One region of the Mucilaginibacter sp. NFR10 genome, then DNA from elsewhere that is predicted to be linked to it. Evidence: riboswitches for the same ligand, from Rfam matches in the RefSeq annotation. Region 1 holds a riboswitch; the other holds the start of a gene.
The links. A riboswitch is a leader RNA that binds a small molecule or an ion and turns the genes downstream of it on or off. The one in region 1 is predicted to bind S-adenosylmethionine.
Positions count from the first base shown of each region.

Region 2: linked by a shared signal. The riboswitch ahead of metH (methionine synthase) and the one ahead of BLP33_RS06675 (O-acetylhomoserine aminocarboxypropyltransferase/cysteine synthase family protein) in region 1 are both predicted to bind S-adenosylmethionine.

Region 1 is NZ_FMTV01000001.1:1,615,097-1,626,417, reverse strand. Features, by position in the region: gene BLP33_RS06700 (sensor histidine kinase) at 1-934, opposite strand, end outside; gene BLP33_RS06695 (hypothetical protein) at 1,119-1,553, shown strand; gene clpB (ATP-dependent chaperone ClpB) at 1,830-4,448, shown strand; gene BLP33_RS06685 (homoserine dehydrogenase) at 4,525-5,760, opposite strand; gene metX (homoserine O-acetyltransferase family protein) at 5,760-6,815, opposite strand; gene BLP33_RS06675 (O-acetylhomoserine aminocarboxypropyltransferase/cysteine synthase family protein) at 6,907-8,226, opposite strand; SAM riboswitch class I at 8,470-8,580, opposite strand; gene BLP33_RS06670 (trans-sulfuration enzyme family protein) at 8,798-9,913, opposite strand; gene BLP33_RS06665 (hypothetical protein) at 10,089-10,397, shown strand; gene BLP33_RS27410 (hypothetical protein) at 10,416-10,568, shown strand; gene BLP33_RS06660 (hypothetical protein) at 10,665-10,952, shown strand; gene BLP33_RS27405 (hypothetical protein) at 10,940-11,092, shown strand; tRNA gene BLP33_RS06655 (tRNA-Ser) at 11,241-11,321, opposite strand, start outside.
Region 2 is NZ_FMTV01000008.1:161,044-172,364, forward strand. Features, by position in the region: gene BLP33_RS23325 (hypothetical protein) at 1-658, shown strand, start outside; gene BLP33_RS23330 (hypothetical protein) at 945-2,783, shown strand; gene BLP33_RS23335 (hypothetical protein) at 2,844-3,401, opposite strand; gene BLP33_RS23340 (methylenetetrahydrofolate reductase) at 3,611-4,567, opposite strand; gene metH (methionine synthase) at 4,795-8,499, opposite strand; SAM riboswitch class I at 8,704-8,813, opposite strand; gene BLP33_RS23350 (Bax inhibitor-1/YccA family protein) at 8,947-9,678, opposite strand; gene BLP33_RS23355 (hypothetical protein) at 9,848-10,414, opposite strand; gene murQ (N-acetylmuramic acid 6-phosphate etherase) at 10,517-11,321, opposite strand, start outside.

The DNA.
Region 1 (11,321 bases):
GTAATTTCCATTCGCCCACTATGTTGTTAAGCCATTGGTTAAGCTCGATGTTTTGAGTTTCAATAATCGCGATGTTCTCGTTTCGGGCTGCCTCCAGTAAGTCATCAATAATACTCCGCGCTTTTACGCAGGATGCCTTCATCATATTGATGTTGTCTTGTGTCTCCTCATCTACCTCATCAAGTTCCATCATCATGGCAATTGATTCAACAGCAGCTATCGGGTTACGCAGGTCATGGGCAACCATACCCAACACCTGGTTTTTAAACTCGCTTGCTTTTTCAATTTCCGAATTTTTTTCGCGGATCTCGATCACCTGAAAATAATAGTTGGCCTTGTAGGAAAAAAAGTACCTTGAGATAAAATAAAAGCCGGAAAGTAAGATAGCTGAAATCAACTGGTTATACAACATATCCGTAGCCGGCGTTTCACTGTAAAATAGCAGGGAAGTAAAAAAAAGCTCAATGGCAATAAGCAGCAATACGGTTTCATAGTATTCAAAAACAATTATCACGCTGATTAAGCTTAATGCGACAAGATATAAGGTGAGGGCATTACTCGGATTGGAGGTGGCTATAAAGCTGGAATACATGCCGCAAACAATAATATAAAGCGCAAACAAAAACACAAGCAATGACATGCCTGTTGTAGCTTTTTTGTGGCTTTTGAAACTAACGATAAAAAGGTTACTGGCTATCAGGAAAACGGGAGTTATAATAATGAAAACCCAGTTGCTGAAATTAAACTCGGGAAAGTTTTGAGCTTTGGTTAAGCTAATGGGGAATACAAGATAAAGGATCCGGATAATTACATTAAGCAATAAAAATATCATACTGGCACCCCTTATGGCTACCAGGTTTTGGTAAGTATAATGCAAACGATATTGCGACCGGTATTTTACCGGGAGACTGTTAAAAAAGAAATGGGTGTTCAATTATATTTTATGGATTAAACAAAATTATGAAAATATTTATAAAAACTGTAACAGAAATGTGACAGGATATAGTTAACCCTTTTTACTAAATATTCGGTCAAAGAAAATATAAGCCTATTTTGATGAACCTTGATTGTTTTTTAAAAAAGGGATAAATATTATTTAAACATAAAACCAAAATCACATGTTACTGAAATCTCTTAAATCTATCGCAATTCTCATTACTGTATTAACAACTTTTTCCTGCAGAACTGTAGAAAGGGCGAATCAGAAAGAAATTAAACCTTTTGTTGGTATTTGGAACGACACGACCAATCCCGGAAGTAAAGTGGTATTTAAATCAGACGGAAGCTTTTATAATATCGCAAAGGAAAATGAAAGGCAGATTGTTACGCACAGCGGTACTTTTAAAGTTTTATCCGATAACATGTATGTACTAACGATCACGGACGCGAGACCTGATGCTACTTACGACCTAAAAGGCAGGCAGTATGCAAATTATTACACTTTAGGTAGTGATAAAAAGACGATGAAGACAAGCGGAGTAGTTGACGGACGAAATGGCGGAAAACCACTCGTCTGGACTTGTAATCTGGTGAAAGTGGATAAACTCGATTAGTTAAACCTGCGCCGGCATAATCTATCAGCACCGCGGCATCCCGTAATACTAAAAATACCACATATACAGCAGGACTGCAATCGTTCCATTATTCATTTACTTATAGCCCAACAGATTTATTTTGCATGGCAAAACGACAATTTGCCCTGTAGTTTGTTAAACATGGTAGTATCTAAATTGCTAATAATCATGGCAAAGTGTCATTGTGATTTAATTTTAAATGACAATTTTTCACTATGGATACTATGGCCGATAATTTGATTAACCATGAGTACTATGAATTTTAACAACTTTACCATAAAAGCTCAGGAAGCCGTACAAAAGGCATCTGAAATTGCTGTTGGTAACCAACAGCAAGCAATCGAGACCGCGCATCTGCTTAAAGGCTTATTGCTGGTTGATGAAAACGTAATTACCTACTTATTAAAGAAATTAAATGTTAACCTGAACAGGTTAAACGATACCTTAGATGCGCAGATTGCATCCTTCCCCAAAGTAAGCGGCAGCAACGTATACCTTTCGTCTGAAGCAAATTCGGCTTTGCAAAAAGCTTCGGGATATTTAAAAGAATTTAAAGACGAATTTGTATCAGTTGAGCATGTGCTGTTAGGCATTTTAGCCGCCGGTGGTGCGGTAAGCAGCATCCTGAAAGATTCGGGTGTTAATGAAAAGGATCTGAAAAAAGCTATTGTTGAACTCCGCGGCGATAGCAAAGTAACCGATCAAAATGCCGAAGCCACTTATAATGCCCTCAACAAATACGCCCGTAACCTGAATGAATACGCCGGTTCGGGCAAGTTGGACCCGGTTATAGGCCGCGACGATGAAATTCGCCGTGTTATCCAGATCCTTTCGCGCCGTACCAAAAACAACCCGATTTTGGTTGGTGAACCAGGTGTTGGTAAAACAGCCATTGCCGAAGGAATCGCTTTCAGGATCATCAAAGGTGATGTACCTGAGAGCCTGAAAACCAAAGTTGTATACTCTTTGGATATGGGCGCGCTGATTGCCGGTGCAAAATACAAAGGCGAGTTTGAAGAACGATTGAAAGCCGTTGTAAAAGAGGTTACCCAAAGCGATGGGGAGATCATCCTTTTTATAGATGAGATCCACACGCTGGTAGGTGCAGGCGGGGGAGAAGGCGCTATGGACGCGGCCAATATCCTAAAACCTGCCCTGGCCCGTGGCGAGCTTCGTTCAATTGGTGCTACTACCCTTAATGAGTATCAGAAGTACCTTGAAAAAGATAAAGCTTTGGAACGCCGTTTCCAGAAAGTAATGGTTGAAGAACCTGACGCTGCCGACGCCATATCTATTTTACGCGGATTGAAAGAACGCTACGAAACCCACCATAAAGTGAGGATCAAAGACGAAGCGATCATCGCCTCTGTCGAAATGTCACAACGCTATATTTCCGACAGGTTTTTACCGGATAAAGCTATCGACCTGATGGACGAGGCTGCATCAAAACTTCGCCTGGAAATGGATTCGGTACCGGAAGTGGTTGACGAACTGGAACGCCGCATCATGCAGCTTGAAATTGAGCGCGAAGCTATTAAACGTGAAAAAGACGACCGTAAGGTTGCCGAACTAAGTGAGGAAATAGCCAACCTGTCGCAACAGCGTGATTCATTACGTGCCAAATGGAAAGGCGAAAAAGACCTTGTTGATGGCATCAATACTAAGGTTGAGCTGATTGAAAATTATAAACTGGAAGCCGAGCAGGCCGAACGTGCGGGCGATTATGGTAAGGTAGCCGAATTACGCTACGGTACTATAGTTGAAGCCCAGGCCGAAGTTGAAAAGTTGAAAGCCGCCCTGCTTGAAAACCAAAGCGACAGCCGCATGCTGAAGGAAGAGGTTACCGCCGATGATATTGCCGGTGTAGTAAGCCGCTGGACAGGCATCCCGGTAAGCAAGATGATCCAAAGCGAACGTGAAAAACTGCTTAATCTTGAAGATGAACTGCACAAACGTGTAGCCGGGCAGGAAGAAGCTATTGAGGCAATAAGTGATGCTATCCGCCGCAGCCGTGCAGGTTTGCAGGATAAGCGCAGGCCAATAGGTTCGTTCATATTTTTAGGTACAACCGGTGTGGGTAAAACCGAACTGGCAAAAGCCCTGGCCGAATACCTGTTTAATGACGAAGGTGCACTTGTGAGGATAGATATGAGTGAATACCAGGAACGCCATGCTGTTTCAAGGCTGATAGGAGCGCCTCCGGGCTATGTTGGGTATGATGAAGGCGGACAGTTAACGGAGGCCGTTCGTCGCAAGCCTTATAGTGTGGTTTTACTGGATGAAATTGAAAAAGCCCATCCCGATGTATTTAACATCCTGCTGCAGGTGCTGGATGATGGCCGCTTAACTGATAATAAAGGCCGTGTGGTGAATTTTAAGAATACTATCATCATCATGACCTCCAACATTGGTTCAAACATCATCCAGGAAAACTTCCAAAACCTGGAGGACGAAAACCGCGATGAACTGGTGGCAAAAACCAAAAACGAGCTGTTCAATTTGTTAAGGGCAACTATCCGTCCGGAGTTTTTGAACAGGATAGATGAAATCATCATGTTTACCCCGCTTAACCGCGATGAAATTCATGATATCGTTAAGCTGCAGTTTAAACAGGTACAGCAAACCCTTGCCGAAATGGGTGTAACTATCGAAGCATCCGATGAAGCCTTAGATTGGTTGGCCCAGTTAGGTTATGATCCTCAATTTGGTGCACGCCCGTTAAAACGCGTTATCCAGAAAAAGATCCTGAACGAGTTGAGTAAACAGATCCTGGCGGGTACAGTTGACAAAGACAGCGTTATTAAAATAGATATGTTTGATAACCAGTTCGTGTTCCTGAACTCGGCCAAAGAAGCTACGGAACCGGCTAAATAAGCTGTAGAAAATTAATTAAATGTAAAAAGGCTTCCCAATTTGAGAAGCCTTTTTTTATTAACAACCGGAGAATCTATTAAAAAACTTCAGCTGTTTGTTTAGTTACCGATGCTAAGCTGACCCCCGTAAGCTGATCGGCAAAGGCTACGAAAGCCTTACTCTCAGATATACGATGTTGATTAGCGATCAGATTTTGCAAATTGATTTTTCCTATCACAAATTTATAATTACCTGAATAGTAGCGCTCATTGATATGCTCAAAGTTCAGCGCTTCAACCAGTTCCTCGTCATCATAACGCAGGTAAATGGTTAATTCAATGTTATTGGTAAAATTAAGGTCTGTTTTCTCTTTAGCTTTTTTGTATTCGTACTGGTAGTTATAGCGCAGCGCCGCAATATCCGACAGTACAGCCGAACCGGTAGGATGGCCGCCCGCGCCTTTCCCGAAAAAGAATTGCTGATCGGCAAAGGCAGCTTGTACAGTTACGCCATTATATTCATACTCAACGTTGTATAAAAACTCTTTGTCGTTTACAAACTTAGGTAATACAAACAGGGCAACGTTGCGGTCGTCAAGTTCTTTGGCTACCGGCACCAGTTTAATTTTGAGGTTCTTTTCGCGGGCATATTGCAAATCGGCAGCTGCAAGGTTCTGAATGCCCAGGTTAAATACCTCATCGGGCTGTACAACTACACCATAAGCGTGCGCTGCGGCAATAACCAGCTTGTATTTGGCGTCAAAACCACCAACATCACTGGTTGGGTCGGTTTCGGCAAAACCCAGGTCCTGGGCTTGTTTCAATGCGCTATCATAATCGAGCCCTTCAATAAAGCCTTTTGAAAGGATATAGTTTGATGAGCCATTGAAAATACCGCTGATTGAATGCAGTAGTTCATTATCATAATATTCTTCCAAATTGCGGATAATAGGGATACTACCGCAAACAGCGCCTTCATATAATAATGATGTGCCGTATTGATGCTGAATTTCGATCAGTTCGTCCAAATGCAGGGCGATCATTTTTTTACTTGCAGATACTACATTTTTGCCTGATTTTAATGCTCTTGAAACAATTTCAAAAGCAGCTTCGGTATCATTGATCAGTTCAACAATGGTATTGATCTCCGGGTTATTAAGCAGTTCTTCTTTGTCGGTAGTAAATAAATGTGCCGGTAAAGAACGTTTTTTATTAGGGTCTTTAATAGCAAATTTTACTATCTCGATATTTAAATGCTTTGTTTTGATGATATCATATAACCCCTGGCCAACAACTCCAAATCCGAAGAGGCCGATATTTAACTTTTTACTCATTACGCTGTACGTTGCAGTTCTATAATTTTTCCTTTCACATCGGTTTTAAAAAATGATGTGAATATTTTTGTTAATGCTTCTGTTTCAATTAAAAATCCATCGTGCCCATAAAACGAATCCAGCTCGGAAAAGGCAGCTTTTGGGATATGCCTGAACAGGTATTGCTGTTCTTCAACAGGGAATAAAACATCCGACGAGATGCCGATAACTAATGTTTTTGCCTTGATGAGGCTCAACGCTTTATCTACACCGTGACGGCCCCGGCCCACATTGTGTGAGTCCATCACTTTGGTCAGGTACCAATAACTATAGGCGTTAAAGCGGTTCACCAGCTTTTGCCCCTGGTAATTTTGGTACGATGAAGAGCGGAAATTGTCCTGCACATCGTCGGCTTCTTCCTGCTGGGTAATGCCGTAAGTTTTATAAGTACGATAACTTAAAAGCGCGATACTGCGCGCAGCTTTTAAGCCTTTCTGACCGCCTTCGGGCGTATTGCTGTAAAAGGTGCGGTCGGTAGTGATAGCCAAACGTTGCGACTCGTTAAAGGCAATGCCCCATGGTGAATGCTTGGCATTAGTTGCTATCAGAATAAGATTTTTGATGCGCTCCGGTTCAATAATAGCCCATTCCATAGCCTGCTGGCCGCCTAATGAACCTCCAATTAATACACTGATATTATTAATGTTTAAATGCTGGGCAAGCAACTGGTGCGCTTTAACCATATCCCTTGTAGTAAACTGGGGATATGAAAGATAATATGGCTGGCCGGTAACCGGGTTAATGCTCAACGGACTTGTAGTGCCGTAAGGAGAACCCAAAATATTGGCGCAAACTATAAAATGCTCTTCCGGGTTAAAAAAATACCCCTCGCCAATAAGCCCTTTCCACCAGTCAAATACATCGCTGTTGGCAGTAAGCGCATGGCAAACCCAAACAATGTTATTTTTTTCCTTATTTAACCGGCCATAAGTGTGAAAACCTATTTCTAAACCTTCAATTGTACGGCCCGATTCAAATTCAAAAGTATCAGTGTATTTAAATATCTCTGCGTTCATTCTGTTGTTTTGTTATTTCAGGTGCAACCGGTATTTCCGGCTGCAACCTGCAATAACGTTTACTATATCACTTAAAAAAAACTATACATTATTAAACTAACTCACCCTCACCTTGCTTAATTTTTGCAAAAGCCTGCTCAAAATCAGCTTTAATATCATCAATATGCTCAATACCAACAGCCACGCGCAATGATGCTGGTGTAACACCGGCAGCTAATTGCTCTTCATCAGATAATTGCTGATGCGTGGTTGCTGATGGCTGGATGATGAGTGTTTTTGCGTCCCCGACATTGGCCAAATGACTCACCAGTTTAAGGTTATTGATCAATCGGCTGGCCTGTTCTTTGCTCCCCTTAATCTCGAATGATAATACGCCGCCAAAACCATTCTTTAAATATTTTTTAGCCAGCTCATGGTATGGCGATGATTCCAGTCCCGGGTAATTTACGCTTGCCACCTGTGGGTGCTGCTCCAACCATTTGGCCAGTTGCAGGGCATTATCAACATGACGTTGCACACGTAACGAAAGTGTTTCCAGTCCCTGAATGTTCAGCCATGAATTAAATGGAGCCTGCGACGGGCCGAAATCCCTCAAACCTTCCACACGGGCACGGATAATAAACTGGATATTGCCAAACGGGCCCCCAATGCCGAAAACATCGTTAAATACCAATCCGTGGTAACCTTCTGATGGTTCAGTAAATTGAGGAAATTTACCATTACCCCAATTATAATTGCCTGCATCGATAATAACACCGCCAATACTGGTACCATGCCCGCCAATCCATTTGGTGGTTGACTCCACAACCACGTTAGCGCCATGTTCAATAGGGCGGAAGAGGTAACCACCGGCACCAAAAGTATTATCAACAATTAGCGGAAGGTCATGCCTTTTGGCAACTTCGCTCACCTTTTCAAAATCGGCAATGGTAAAACCCGGGTTACCTATTGTTTCCAAAAAGATGGCTTTTGTTTTGACATCAATAAGCGCTTCGATATTGGCTGCTGTATCATCTTTGGCAAAGCGTACTTCGATACCCAGGCGTTTGAAAGCTACTTTAAACTGGTTATAAGTACCACCATATAGGAAAGGTGAAGTAACGAAGTTATCACCAGCCTGCAGGATGTTATTTAATGCTATAAATTGTGATGCCTGGCCCGACGCTGTCGCCAGTGCCGCCACACCGCCCTCTAACGCTGCGATGCGTTTTTCAAACACATCGGTAGTAGGGTTCATGATGCGGGTATAGATATTACCAAACTCTTTCAGCGCAAACAGGTTTGCACCATGTTCGGCACTGTTGAATACGTATGAAGTAGTTTGATAAATGGGCACAGCGCGTGAACCTGTTGTTGAATCAACTTCCTGACCGGCATGTAATTGTAAGGTTTCGAATTTTAAGGCAGACATAGTTGTAATTTTTTAATGTGTTTAATTTAGATTTTGAATGTTTAGATGAATTTGGAAAGCCGGTTTAAAAACAACCGGTTTAACACACGCTTTTCAGAAAATGAAAGATAGGAGCGTGCTAAGCATCAACAGCAGCAACACATACAAATACAGCTAATAGGGGAGCTAATATGTTGTATGTTACCGTTTGCGGTGTAAAAAGTGTTGCGTTGCGTAAATTTAATTAAACTTTTCATGGTTATAAATTTATATTCCCCGGTGTTATTTGCCGGGACAGGAATTGGCACCTTCTTCAACATTGAAGGGTTGCCAGCGGGTCATTGAGCCTGATCTCTCGCCGCTTCTTTATAAATCAAAACCCGAACTATGTGCGGAGGATTGATCGACGTTGGTATCACTACCAAATAATGTTGCGAATATAAGGGATTGTGAGGTAATATACCAAATTTTATTTCTTTTTAAGGTTAAAGGTAAAAGGCCAAAGGCAAAAGGTTCATTCGAGAACAATTTTAAGCTTAGACAAATGCAGCTACCTTTCGCCTTTAACCTTTATCCTTTTACCTTAAAAGGCCTAAGCCAAAGCCTGCTTCATATCGGCAATCAAATCATCAATATGTTCCAGCCCAACCGAAACCCTTAGCAGGTTTCGTGGTGTTTTGGTATCCGGCCCTTCAACAGTAGCGCGGTGTTCTATTAGGCTTTCAACACCACCAAGGCTGGTAGCTTTGATAAATAGTTTCAGCTTATTGATGATGTTATGCGTGTCGTTCTCATCGCCCTTAATAGTAAAAGATAACATGCCACCAAAAGCCAGCATCTGATCTTTAGCTATCTCATGCTGCGGGTGCGAGGGCAAACCGGGGTACATTACCTGTTCAACATTGGGATGCTGTTCAAGGTATTCGGCTAATAACTGTGCGTTTTGTACGTGGCCTTTTACACGGTATGGTAAAGTTTTAATACTGCGTACCAGGTAATAACAATCCATAGGCGAGGGGATTGCGCCACCCATTTCCTGCACCTGGCGGATTTTTGTCCACCAATCATTCTTTTCGGCCGTGATCAACACGCCGCCCATCAGGTCGCTATGTCCGCCAAAATATTTGGTGGCTGAGTGCATAACCATATCCGCGCCCAGCTCAAGTGGTCGCTGGCACATAGGGGTGGCAAATGTATTATCGCACAAAACTTTAATGCCCTTTGCTTTGGCAATAGCAACCACCTTTTTAATATCGGTTATTTTAAGCAGGGGGTTTGAAGGTGTTTCAATCCAGATCAAACCTGTTTCGGGCTTGATGTGCTGTTGTAAAACCCCGGTATCGTTTACATCAATAAAATCGAAGGTAAGGATCCCGGCAAAAAGGGTTTTAAGCTGATTACGTAAGCCATGATACATATCATCCGGCGCAATTATATGGGTGCCCGGCTCCAATGATTGAAATACCGACATCCCGGCCGCATTACCTGATGAAAAGCAAGCTGCTTCAACACCTCCCTCTAACTTTGCCAGCACATGCTCCAGTGCGTGACGATTGGGGTTCGATGAGCGACTGTAAATATAACCTGCCGGAAAACCGCCATCCTCACCGCGCTCAAAAGTGGTTGACATAATAATGGGTTGTATAACGGCCCTTGTTGCTTCATCAACATGGTTGCCGGCATGTATCGCTATAGTTTCAGTTTTCATGGTATTGTATTATGATATCGCCCAAAATAAACAAGAATATTTGTTATTAGCTGTAGCGTTTTTATATTTTTTGCCGAATAGGTTTAAAAACCAAACCGCATGAAAACGTGCTTTATCTTCCTGTTTGTTATTATTGGGCTATCTGCCTGAAAAAAAGATGCCAATGATACCGCTTATGACAAAAGCTATAAAGTATGGCAAAACTTTAAGACTGAAAGTAAAAATTCATATACTTATACCGCTAATAACGGTTCAGTTTTTGGTTATGGCTCCGAAACCAAGATCACCGTTCAAAATGGCGTTGTTACAGCGAGGGGTTTTTGAATACCGTGAGTTTAAAGGCGGACCGAACTATGGATATGGCGCTCAGCTAAATGCAGCTTCACAGGATTCCGTTTATATGACAGCATCCTGGATGAAGGAAAATATATCAGACAGGGGGCCATTGGGAGCCCTGTACAGAGTATGGGGCGATGGAAAATAAATGGTAAAAGGCGACATCATGGACTATTTTGGTCTCAGCGGACATACTAACGACGAGTTGAAGAAAATGGGTTATATTGTATGGATGCCTGTTCAGGAAAAAGGTTCATGGTTAGGGGAGGGCGACGACCCAACGTTTATGAACATGCTTGACAATGGATTACGTGCATAAGAAAAAGGTACTTATGGAGGCTGGGGCGGCACCGGATTTATTGATCCTAAAGGTAAAAACGCCTTCTTCCAGAATAGTGATACGTCATCCCAGGCTATGGCAGCTTCACTCGCTGCGCCGAAAGATCGAAATAATACGGACCCTGACTTTTTTCCTGCCGCTCAGCGGGATTTTGCTGCCCGGATTAAATGGTCGGTAACGCCAATATATGCACTGGCAAATCACGAGCCAGTTGCCAAAATAGAAGGTCCATTAAATGTCAGGGCAACAGCCGGCGAAACGATCAGACTGTACGGAGCCGTTTCTGATCCTGACGGAAATCTGGTTTCTGTTAGCTGGTGCAATTTCAACAAGGAACTTATCAGGGAAAAGTGTCGATATTAAACCCCGAAGCCAGGCAAACACAAATCAGGGTACCTAAAGACGCTGTTTCTGGCCAAACAATTCACATTGTTTTTCAGGCAACGGATAACGGCACACCGTCTCTTACCAGCTATCAACGTGTGATTATAGCGGTGCGGTAAACAGGAAGCTTTCCAAATGCATTGGCTGTCTTTTCAAACCCAAACGGATGCACTTACTTTGGTCACATCAACCATTTTGTTCAGGTAAGAGTGGCTATTCTAGTATAAGAAAAAGCCCCGAAATCAGCTATTTCAGGGCTTAGATACTTGGCGGAGAGTTAGGGATTCGAACCCCAGGAACCTTTCACAGTTCAACAGTTTTCAAGACTGCCGCAATCGACCACTCTGC
Region 2 (11,321 bases), on a different contig from region 1:
CTCCATCATTAATCAACACGGTTTTATGACTAACACTGGTGAAGTTATTTCATTAGAAAGAACATGGCAGGTATTATTTAATCATGTATTGAATTTTAAAAAGCTTGATCCGACTATGGCTTATACACAAATTAACCGCGGATCGTTCATGGGAAGAGAAATATTAACCGAACTCGTATGTAGCACAAAAGTAAATAACTTGGTCTATCACTTCGGACACAGTATTGATGCTGACTACTCTTATAAAGCAATTATACACCCTGAAAGCAATATGTTTTTAATCGGAGATCAATCATATCCGTGTCCAGGTTCAACAGGTTGCCCAACTACAGGCAAAGATCCATGCGCACTTACCCGCATAACAACCACGATGTTAGGCACAGAAGCCGAAGGCCAGTTAAATACACTGCGCGCGTTCCGCGATAAAATACTAACCGATAAGTTGAGTGGTGTGGAAGTTGAGAAATATTACACCATTTCTGCATCGCTGCTGGAAGCTATTGACAAAACACCAAACCAAGGGGCAATATTTAAAGGCCTGTACGATAAATATATTGCTACTTCGCTTAACGCGATAAACCAAAATGATGAGGAAACTGCTTTTGCCTTGTTCCAGGAAGCTATGCAGCATCTCGCCGAAACATATCTGTATCAATAACAACCTAAAATGTGATTGCAAAGCGTCTTTCCTGCCCGGAAAGGCGCTTTCTTTTTTATACCGAAATTTCCCTTAAAACGTAATTCTACGTTTGGTTCATGTTGATGATACGTTTTAATATCGCGTACCACTACAGGCTATAATAGCGTACTGGCAACGTTGATTGCGCAGCCGTTTTGCCCAAACTTTGACTCAGCAAATGAGCCGCACATCAGCTTGTTTGCGGTGGAGTATGCTGAAAATCCAGTTTAAAGAGTAAGCCGGTACAAATACTAATCAAAAACTTATGAACTACATTATTAAAGGGAACCTGCGCGGTTTATTATGTTCAGACTGCGAACTGCCTGTTGCAGGCACATCGGTAAAAGTTTATCGCCCTTCCGATCAGCAAAATGAAACCCGGCTTGCTGTCGCCGATCCCAAACAAACCTTTCACCAGGTAAATGATGATGAACTGAAAGCGAAAGAGCGGTTGTTTATTACACAGGCCGATGTACAGGGAAACGGCGATTTTACTATCGAAATCGATGGCGGCAAATCCGGCTATGAAGGCGGCAGTATTGATGTAGACTGGTATTGCGGCAACGTACCTTTCAAAATCCCGCTGCCTAAAAATGAACCGCTATTACAGTTCCACATTACTACACTGCAACCCCTGTATAAAAGCAGCCAGGAAAATGCTCAATATGCGAGATTTGATTATAAAATAGATTCCAAATGGTTTTGCCGCATCCTTACCTTATTGGACATTTGGGTAGTTTGCGGTTATGTAAACGATTGTGAAACCCAAAAGCCAATTCCCGGTGTTAAGGTTTTTGCTTATGATGTCGACCTGCTGCAAGACGACTATTTGGGCAACGCCTATACCGATAACAACGGCAAGTTCACTATCGTATATCCCGGTGACAATTTTAGGAAAACCTTATTGCCATGGCTCAATGTAGAATGGCCTGCCGGTCCGGACTATTATTTCAGGGTTGAAAGTTCATCTGGCACTGTACTGCTGGCCGAAGACCGTACCCGGGGCCGCCAGAACGACAGGCATAATGCCAACAACTGTTTCTGCGTAAAACTGTGCATTAAAGGCGGCGGCATCATTACCAGCGATATACCATGGTTTACCGCGGTTGGGAATTTCAGCATTACATCTGATATTGATGGCAGCGGTAAAACCCTTATGAGCAAATTTGGAGCGGGCGGCACAGGATACGGTTTCTTTGGTTCGGTTAAGCTGGGGGGCTACGCCACCAAGAAAGTGCCCACCGCGCCGGCCAGCCCACTTTATTACCGCTTTTTGTTTTCTACCGATAACTTGAACTTCAGCCCGGTAACTACCGCCCAGATGGAAGCTACAGCCTTAAAAGTTGCCACCCGGCAAATCACCTGGAATGGTACAACTGCCTTTCAGGATGTAGTGATCGATATCAATAAACCTGCTTCTGTGCCCGATAGCGTTCCTGCAGATAATTATCCTAATCCGATCCCGGATCATGTGCTGCACCCTGACGCCAATGGCTGGGTACGTGTTGATCAGCCTGCATTGGATAATGGTTTTTATGGATCGCTGTTTTATTTAAACACTACTACCATTATTGGAGGCGGCGATGCCAGCGCCGGGTTAACGCCTGGTTTAGCTGTGCCTGTGGCAGATCAGAAAAACGGCAGAATGTTATACATCCAATTTCAAACTACTGACGATCCGGCTAATGCCGCTTCGCCAAACCTGAATACGCAATCGCTTATCGGCAAGATCTATGTTAACAACTGGAACGAAGTAAACCTGCTGAAGCTGGAAGAACTTTTTGCCGGCGGGGGCAGTGGCTGCACTCCGGTAAGCGGAACCGCCCATGCCGATTACACAGTTGACCATGAGCTGATTGCCAGCTGGTCGCTGGGTGTATGGTCAAACGCTACGGGTACTGTGAGCGGTTTGCCCAGCGGCACAACCCCGCGCGGAGACGCTAAGAAATTTGACATGGCCTCGCCGTCACCATTTGTTTTAACTCCTCCTTTTAGCGCATGGCCCTCATGCGCCTATAGCCTAACCCTGACAACCTATCGCAAATTAACCACCGGCGAAAGTAACGACTGGGGAAAAACGAACCAGGTTATCTTTTGCAAGTAACCTGCATGTGAACGGGGGAAGAGGGTGCCGTTGCATGTCGGCGCCCTCTCATTTTAACCGTTAAAATAATCTCAGGATGTACGAGGCCTCGTACAAAAGGAACACGATCACCAATGCCGCGTGAAAGTTGCGGTTCTCTACTTTAATGGCTATCATACATAATATAAAATGACTGATATTGCGGATTGGGTACTCGATGTTATAGTGATGTACATAGCTTGGCCCCTTTATTTCGGTATCTATGATATCAAGCAGATAGCTGGCCCCCAAAATGCTGAAGATCCATTTCCGGCGTGAGTAAAAGTAGTCTTTGTAGTCCTGATAGTCTTTTAAATCATCAGGATAGAGCAATGCACAGACGCTGTAATAAGTAACAATGTAGATAATGATGAAAAAGTACTCGGCAAAAAGCCAGTGCTTTATTTCGTGCAGGCTAATCTCCCACCACCAAAAGTGCAGCAGCAATATAAACACGTAAAGCGCCCACAGGTTATGCACCCAATAAGGTTTATCCCGGCCGGGGTGCTGAATTTGCTTGGCCGCCCCTTTAAGCAGGTGGGTAATGCTAAGCCCCAATGTAATGCTGATAACAGCCTTGATGTGACTAAAGGTATCCATAGGCAGTTTATTACTAAAATAAAAATAGCGTTTTATTTTTAGTAATACTGCTTTTATAAATATCAGTTACCCAATCATTCTCGTCATTGCGAGGTACGAAGCAATCCCCAATATACAGAGTAGCGATACAAGTTCGCCCTGTACAGTCGGGGGTTGCTTCGTGCCTCGCAATGACGCTTTGAGAAGGTTGTGTGCGACCTTAACGGCGATTAAAATATCGCTTCAGCAATACGTTTAGTAGGCCCGGCGTTGCTCATGGTATAAAAATGCAGCACTGGCGCGCCAAAGGCAATCAACTCTTTACATTGATTGATCATCCATTCAATACCTACTTCTTTAACATCCTTTTCGGTGGCGCAGGCATGGATGGCATCACTCAAATCTTCCGGGATATCAATATGGAATGTCTTTGACAGCGTAACCAATTGTTTTGATGATGTGATCGGTTTCAGCCCCGGAATAATAGGCACATTGATACCATTGGCCCGGCAGCCGTTTACAAACTCCTTGTATTTACCAATATCAAAAAACATCTGGGTTACAATGAACTGTGCACCCATTTCTACCTTTTGCTTCAGGTATTTAAAGTCGGTTTTAAGGTTCGGGGCTTCAAAATGCTTTTCGGGATAACCGGCTACGCCAATACAAAAGTTTGTTTTGGCTGTATTGCCATGGTCCTCATGCAAATAAATACCGTTGTTAAGGTTTACTACCTGCTGCAGCAAATCGGTAGCATAACAATGGCCATTAGGCGTAGGTACAAATGATGAATCGCCAAGGCGCGCATCGCCACGCAACACAAGTACATTTTCGATACCTAAAAACTCTAATTCTATAAGGGCGTTCTCGGTTTCGTCTTTGGTAAAGCCGCCACAAAGCAGGTGGGGCACGGTATCAACCTTATACCTGTTCATGATAGCCGCGCAGATGGCAATAGTGCCTGGGCGTTTGCGGTACGATAATTTCTCGAGCAAACCGTTTGGGTGCTGCTTGTAAATAAAGTCCTCGCGCAGGGTAGTAACATCAATAAACGGAGGTTTAAACTCCATCAGCGGATCAATAGCATTATAAATGCCCTGGATGCTCTGCCCTTTTAAAGGCGGGATCAGTTCAAAAGAAAAAAGTGTTTTGCCGTTGGCGTTTGCTATATGTTCAGGTATTTTCATTTGCCCCCTACCCCCCCTAAAGGGGGAATTTTTATTTAAGTTTTATAATTACAATTCAAGTTCCCCTCTCGAGAGGGGGCGCGGTGGATTTGTGTGTTGGCAGGGGTGTGTTATGCGGCGTTTATTATCGCTTTGTTAACACACCCTCCACCCCTCTCAAGAGGGGAACCGCACAAGCCCTCGCTTTGTCGTTTCTTCCCTTACTCCCCCTTTAGGGGGCAGGGGGGCTAATAATTAATATTCGGCCCTAGCCATCTTTCCACATCCTCCAATGGCATTTGTTTACGGATAGCATAATCCTCAACCTGATCCTTACTGATTTTACCCAAGCCGAAATATCTTGTCTGCGGATGTGCGAAGTAGAAACCGCTTACCGATGCGGCCGGCAGCATGGCCAGGCTTTCGGTTAGGTGCATGTTTGCGTTGTCTTCTGCTTTTAGTAATTCAAACAAGGTGGTTTTTTCGGTATGGTCCGGGCAGGCCGGATAACCCGGTGCCGGACGGATGCCCTGGTATTCTTCCTTAATAAGGTCGGCATTGCTTAGCTGTTCGCCTTTGGCATAGCCCCAGTATTCCTTACGTACCAACTCGTGCATTTTTTCGGCGAAGGCTTCGGCAAGGCGGTCGGCAAGGGCTTTGGCCATGATGCTGTTATAGTCGTCATGATCGGCCTCAAACTCAGCAACCAATTCATCACAACCTAAACCGGCTGTTACCGCAAAGCCGCCGAAATAATCGGGCACACCGCTTTCTTTTGGCGCGATAAAATCTGACAAGGCATAATACGGATCATTCTTCACCTTTTCGGCCTGCTGGCGTAAGGTATGGATGTGATTTAAAACTGTTGTGCGACTTTCATCGGTATATAATTCAATATCATCACCTACAGCGTTGGCAGGCCAGAAACCTATCACGCCTTTCGCAGTGAACAGTTTCTCGTCAACAATACGTTTCATCAATACCTGCGCATCGTTAAATAGTTTTTTGGCTTCAACGCCTACAAACTTATCATCAAAGATCTTCGGATAGCTGCCGCGAAGTTCCCAGGTATGGAAAAATGGCGTCCAGTCGATATAAGGCAGCAACTCTTCCAGCGGGAAATTCTCAAATACTTTGGTGCCTGTAAATGCGGGTTTCGGCGCCACATCGCCATCCAGGCTAATCTGGAATTTACCAGCACGGGCTTCTTCGATAGTTACAAAACGCTTGTCCGATTTTTTGTTGGCATGTGCCTCACGGGCTTTGGCATATTCATCCTTAATGCCCTGGATATAGGCATCCCGGTTGTCCTTGCTCATTAGATTGCTGCAAACGGTAACGCTGCGCGAAGCGTCCAAAACGTGAATGGCAGCCCCGGAGTATTGCGGCGCCACTTTTACGGCTGCGTGAATGCGCGACGTTGTAGCACCACCAATGATTAGCGGGATGGTAAATCCTTCGCGCTCCATTTCTTTGGCAAAATGCACCATTTCATCAAGCGATGGGGTGATCAATCCGCTTAAGCCAATGATATCAACGTTTTGCTTTTTAGCCTCTTCAATAATGCGTTGCGCGGGCACCATCACCCCAAGGTCTATCACCTCGAAGTTATTACAGGCTAATACCACACCAACTATATTTTTACCAATATCATGTACGTCGCCTTTTACGGTGGCCATTAACACCTTACCGGCGTTGGCACGCTGATCGGCATTTACGTTGTTCTTTTTTTCTTCCTCAATAAAAGGCAGCAGGTAAGCCACCGCCTTTTTCATCACACGGGCTGATTTTACCACTTGTGGTAAAAACATCTTGCCGGCACCGAACAAGTCGCCTACGATGTTCATACCATCCATCAACGGACCTTCAATAACCTCAAGTGGTTTGCTGTAGGCCTGGCGGGCTTCCTCCACATCGTCGTCAAGGTATTCAACAATGCCTTTTACCAGCGAGTGGGAGAGGCGCTCCTGAACGGTGCCTTTGCGCCATTCTTCGTCGCGTACAACTTCTTTTCCTTTGCTTTTGATGGTGTCGGCAAATTCCACCAGGCGCTCGGTAGCATCCGGGCGGCGGTTAAGGAGTACATCTTCTACAAGTTCCAAAAGGTTTTTCGGAATCTCCTCGTAAACCTCCAGCATGCCGGCGTTTACAATCCCCATATCCATACCGGCTTTAATGGCATGGTACAGGAATGCCGAGTGCATGGCCTCGCGCACGGTATTATTACCCCTGAACGAGAACGAAATGTTACTTACACCGCCGCTCACTTTAGCGTGCGGCAGGTTTTGCTTGATCCAGCGGGTGGCCTCAATAAAATCTACCGCGTAGTTATTATGTTCTTCCAGGCCGGTAGCAACTGTTAGGATGTTCGGATCGAAAATGATATCCTGCGGCGGAAAACCTACTTCGTTCACCAGGATCTCATATGATCGTTTGCAGATCTCGATACGACGTTCCAATGAATCAGCCTGACCGGTTTCGTCAAAGGCCATTACTACGGTGGCAGCACCATAGCTTAAGATTTTCCGGGCATGCTCTTTAAACTTTTCTTCACCCTCTTTCAGGGAGATGGAGTTCACGATACCTTTACCCTGTACGCATTTCAAACCGGCCTCGATCACTGTCCATTTGGATGAGTCGATCATAATAGGCAGTTTGGCTATATCCGGTTCAGAAGCAACCAGGTTCAGGAATTTTACCATCACAGCCTCCGAATCAATCATGCCCTCATCCATGTTAATATCGATGACCTGCGCGCCGCCTTCCACCTGTTGCAGGGCAACACTTAGAGCTGCCTCATAATCTTCGGCAAGGATCAATTTGGAAAACTTAGGGGAACCGGTAATGTTGGTGCGTTCGCCCACGTTTACAAAAATGCTTTCGGGTTTAATGGTGACCGCTTCCAGGCCGCTCAGGCGCATATCCGGCTCAATTTGAGGGATAGGGCGGGGCGGATATTTGGCAGCCTTATCGGCAATGCACTTAATATGCTCGGGTGTGGTACCGCAGCAGCCACCAACAATATTAACCAGGCCGGCTTTGATAAAATCATCAACCTGGTGAGCGGTTTCATGCGGAGTTTCGTCGTACTGGCCAAACTCGTTGGGTAAGCCGGCGTTTGGATAGGCCGAAATAAATACGCCTGCTTTTTCAGAAAGTTCGGCAAGGTGCGGGCGCATTTCCCGGGCACCCAAAGCGCAGTTTAGGCCTACCGATAGCAGGTTGGCATGGCTTATCGAGTTCCAGAAAGCTTCGACAGTTTGCCCGGAAAGGGTACGGCCTGAAGCATCGGTAATAGTACCTGAGATCATGATACCGCCCGAATCCCTGAAAGCAGGAAAATCCTTACCTGCAGCTTTACATTCCAGCTCATAACGTTTTATGGCGAAGAGGGCTGCTTTTGCATTCAGTGTATCAAAGATAGTTTCAACCAACAACAGGTGCGATCCTCCGTCAACCAAACCGCGTACCTGGTCATAGTAGGCCTCGGCCAGGTCATCAAAGGTAACGGCGCGATATCCGGGGTCGTTAACGTCTGGCGATAAGGAAGCAGTACGGTTGGTTGGGCCGATGGCACCGGCAACAAAACGCGGCTTTGCAGGGTTGCGCCGGGTATATTCGTCGGCTACCTCGCGGGCAATGCGTGCACCTTCGTAGCTTAGTTCATAGGCCAGTTCTTCCAGGTGATAATCGGCAAGGGAAATTACCTGTGTGCTGAAAGTGTTAGTTTCAATGATATCCGCACCGGCATCAAGATATTCGGCATGAATGGCTTTGATAATATCAGGGCGCGTGATATTGAGCAGGTCGTTATTGCCCTGCAGGTCGCTATGATGATCGCGAAAACGCTCGCCACGAAAATCCTTCTCGGTAAGCTGGTACCTTTGAATCATGGTACCCATTGCTCCGTCAATCACCAGGATGCGTTTCTGTAATTCTTTTCTAATGTCCATTTTTTGAGATGTGAGATATGAGATATAAGATGTGAGACCTTGGCAAAAAGTCTTTGCCAGATCCTCAAATCTTTAATCCCATATATCTGATAAAAAGATACTAAACAAGCAATTGGAAAAAGCCGAGGCTATCTCAAATCTCAAATCTAATATCTTAAATCTAAATACGGCTTATCTCGAAAAGTCGGGTGTTGTTATGACTTTCGCTTATCTGTCCGGGCGCGTAATTGCTGCCTGGTAGAATGTAGCACCTTGTGAAGCACAGGTTGCTAAGACATCGCAGGGTCTAATCCCTCCGTCTTTCTCCATAAGCAGTGCAAAGTTGCGCAATAAAGTTATCATTTGCAAGTGTATAACGTACGCTAAATATCATAGCTAAGCCACATTGTTAAACAAAAAAAGCTGCCTTTTGCGGAGGCAGCTTTCTGATTGAATTTCTTAATGAAATTATCTTCTTCTGCCGAATAAACGGAGGAGCATGAAAAACAGGTTGATTAGTGTGATGTACAATGTTAGCGCACCCATCAGGGCCAGTTTTTTCGAGCTTGCATCGCCATATTCAGTACCAGCGCCAATACGTTTTAACATTTGCATATAGTATGCGGTTAATCCGGTAAATACAGCTATGCCAATATAGCTGATAATATAACTCATTTGTTCGCTGTGCATAAAGAAATTAGCTAATGAAGCTACAAAAATCCCAATGAACAGAATGTACATGATTGAACCAAATTTGGTTAAATCCATCTGAGTAGTATAACCGGCAATGCCCATAATACCGAAAGTTACTGATGCGGTAATGAAAACACCCAATATTGATGCAGATGTGTAGATCAGAAATATCAAACTTAAGCTGATGCCAATAAGTGTTGCATAAGCTACGAAAAGCAGCACCAATACCGGATAAGAGATTCGGTTATAGCCAAATTGCATTACCAATGAAAACGCCAGTGGCGAAAACAGCGCAAAATAGCCAAAACCCGTAAGGCCGCCTGTTGGTGCAACGATCAGACTGATCAGGCCCATATTTAAAAATAGATAAACTGTTATTGCTGATACGCCAAGCGCAACGAACATCCAGCTGAAAACGCCGGCCATAAACCTGCGTGAATCAACTTCTGATTGATCCCTAACTTCGATTACATTATCGAAGTTGTATTTAGATTCTTTAAATTCCATTTTGTGTTAAAAATTATAGTACGAATATATAAATAAAAGGTGAATACAGCATGAAGAAGCAAGACTGCAAGAATCAAGAGTCAAGAAACAGGAAAGTTTTCCGAAATGTCTTGTCTCTTGATTCTTGCAGTCTTGATTTCTGTTCTTCCTGCTTCTTGACTCTGTACCCCTAATTCAATCTCCTCATCAACTGCTCTTCAACCTTTTTGAAAACCTGTATGGGTTTCAGGGTACGCCAGCCAAGGCTATCGAGTTCGCCGCCAAAATTGATGTAATAGTCGATATTGCTGTGTTTAAATTCGTCTATCACGTGTTCGCGGAAGTTGATGCCTGCTATCCAGCCGTCTTCCACGTCCTGGAACCACTCTTCGTAATAGCAATCATCGCTTGAATGAAAGTTGAGTACGTTTTCGCCGATCAGGATAAAATGGCTGATGCCATTATCTATCATCAGGTCGAGCAGCTCACGCTTCAGCATCATAATGTCGTTGTTTATGGCGTCATTCCATTCACCTATCAGCTCAATAATAGTGTAGCCTTTATCATAATCGGCAAAAAGCACTTTTAAATAAAGGGTATTGGAGCCGAATGAGTCCCATTGCGGGTGCAGCAGGTAATTGTATACCTGCTTGTCAAATTCAAACTCGCTGTATTCTGTCGCGTAGAAAGGCGAAAACTCATCTTCTGATGCCACGTAATCGTCTCTCCAGCGGTAATATGGTTCAATATCGTGCATGTTTTTGATTTCAAATTGTCTGAACCCGAATTTTTTGAATTTGAGAATTTATCGAATACAAGCATCTTCAAATTTCCAAATCAACACATCTTCAAATTCAGTTTATTTTTTTAAATAATGATCAACAGCGCCTCGTACGCTGCCGTATTGTTTCAGTAACCCGGCTGCTTCTTCTTCGTTCAGCCCGGTTTCGTCCATTACCATGCGGGTGCCCCTGTTCACCAATTTGTGGTTGCTCAATTGCATATCAACCATCCTGTTCCCTTTTACGCGGCCAAGCTGGATCATTACGCTTGTGCTCAGCATATTTAAAACTAATTTTTGCGCCGTGCCTGCTTTCATGCGGGTTGACCCTGTTAAAAACTCAGGGCCTGTTACTACTTCAACCGGGTACTGTGCCACAGCCGCTACCGGACTGCCGCTGTTACAAACAATACAGCCGGTAACTAAATTATGCTCATTAGCTGTTTTTAAGCCGCCGATCACATACGGTGTAGTGCCCGAAGCGGCTATGCCAATAACCACGTCTTTATCATTAATGTCGAAAGCTTCCAGATCTTTCCAGGCCTGTACAGCATCGTCTTCAGCAAATTCTACCGCTTTGCGGATCGCGCCATCGCCGCCTGCTATCAAGCCCACCACCATATCAAACGGAACGCCGAATGTTGGCGGGCATTCCGAAGCATCAACCACGCCTAAACGGCCACTGGTACCGGCGCCTATGTAAAATAAACGCCCGCCGTTTTTCATCCTTTCTGCGGTGATAGTTGCCAGGGCCTCTATCTGTGGCAATGCCTTTTCCACAGCCAGCGGAACCGTTTTATCCTCGTTATTAATGTTTTCTAAAATTTCCCTTACGGTCTGTTTTTCGAGGTTTTTATAGTGCGATTCCCTTTCGGTGGTGGTT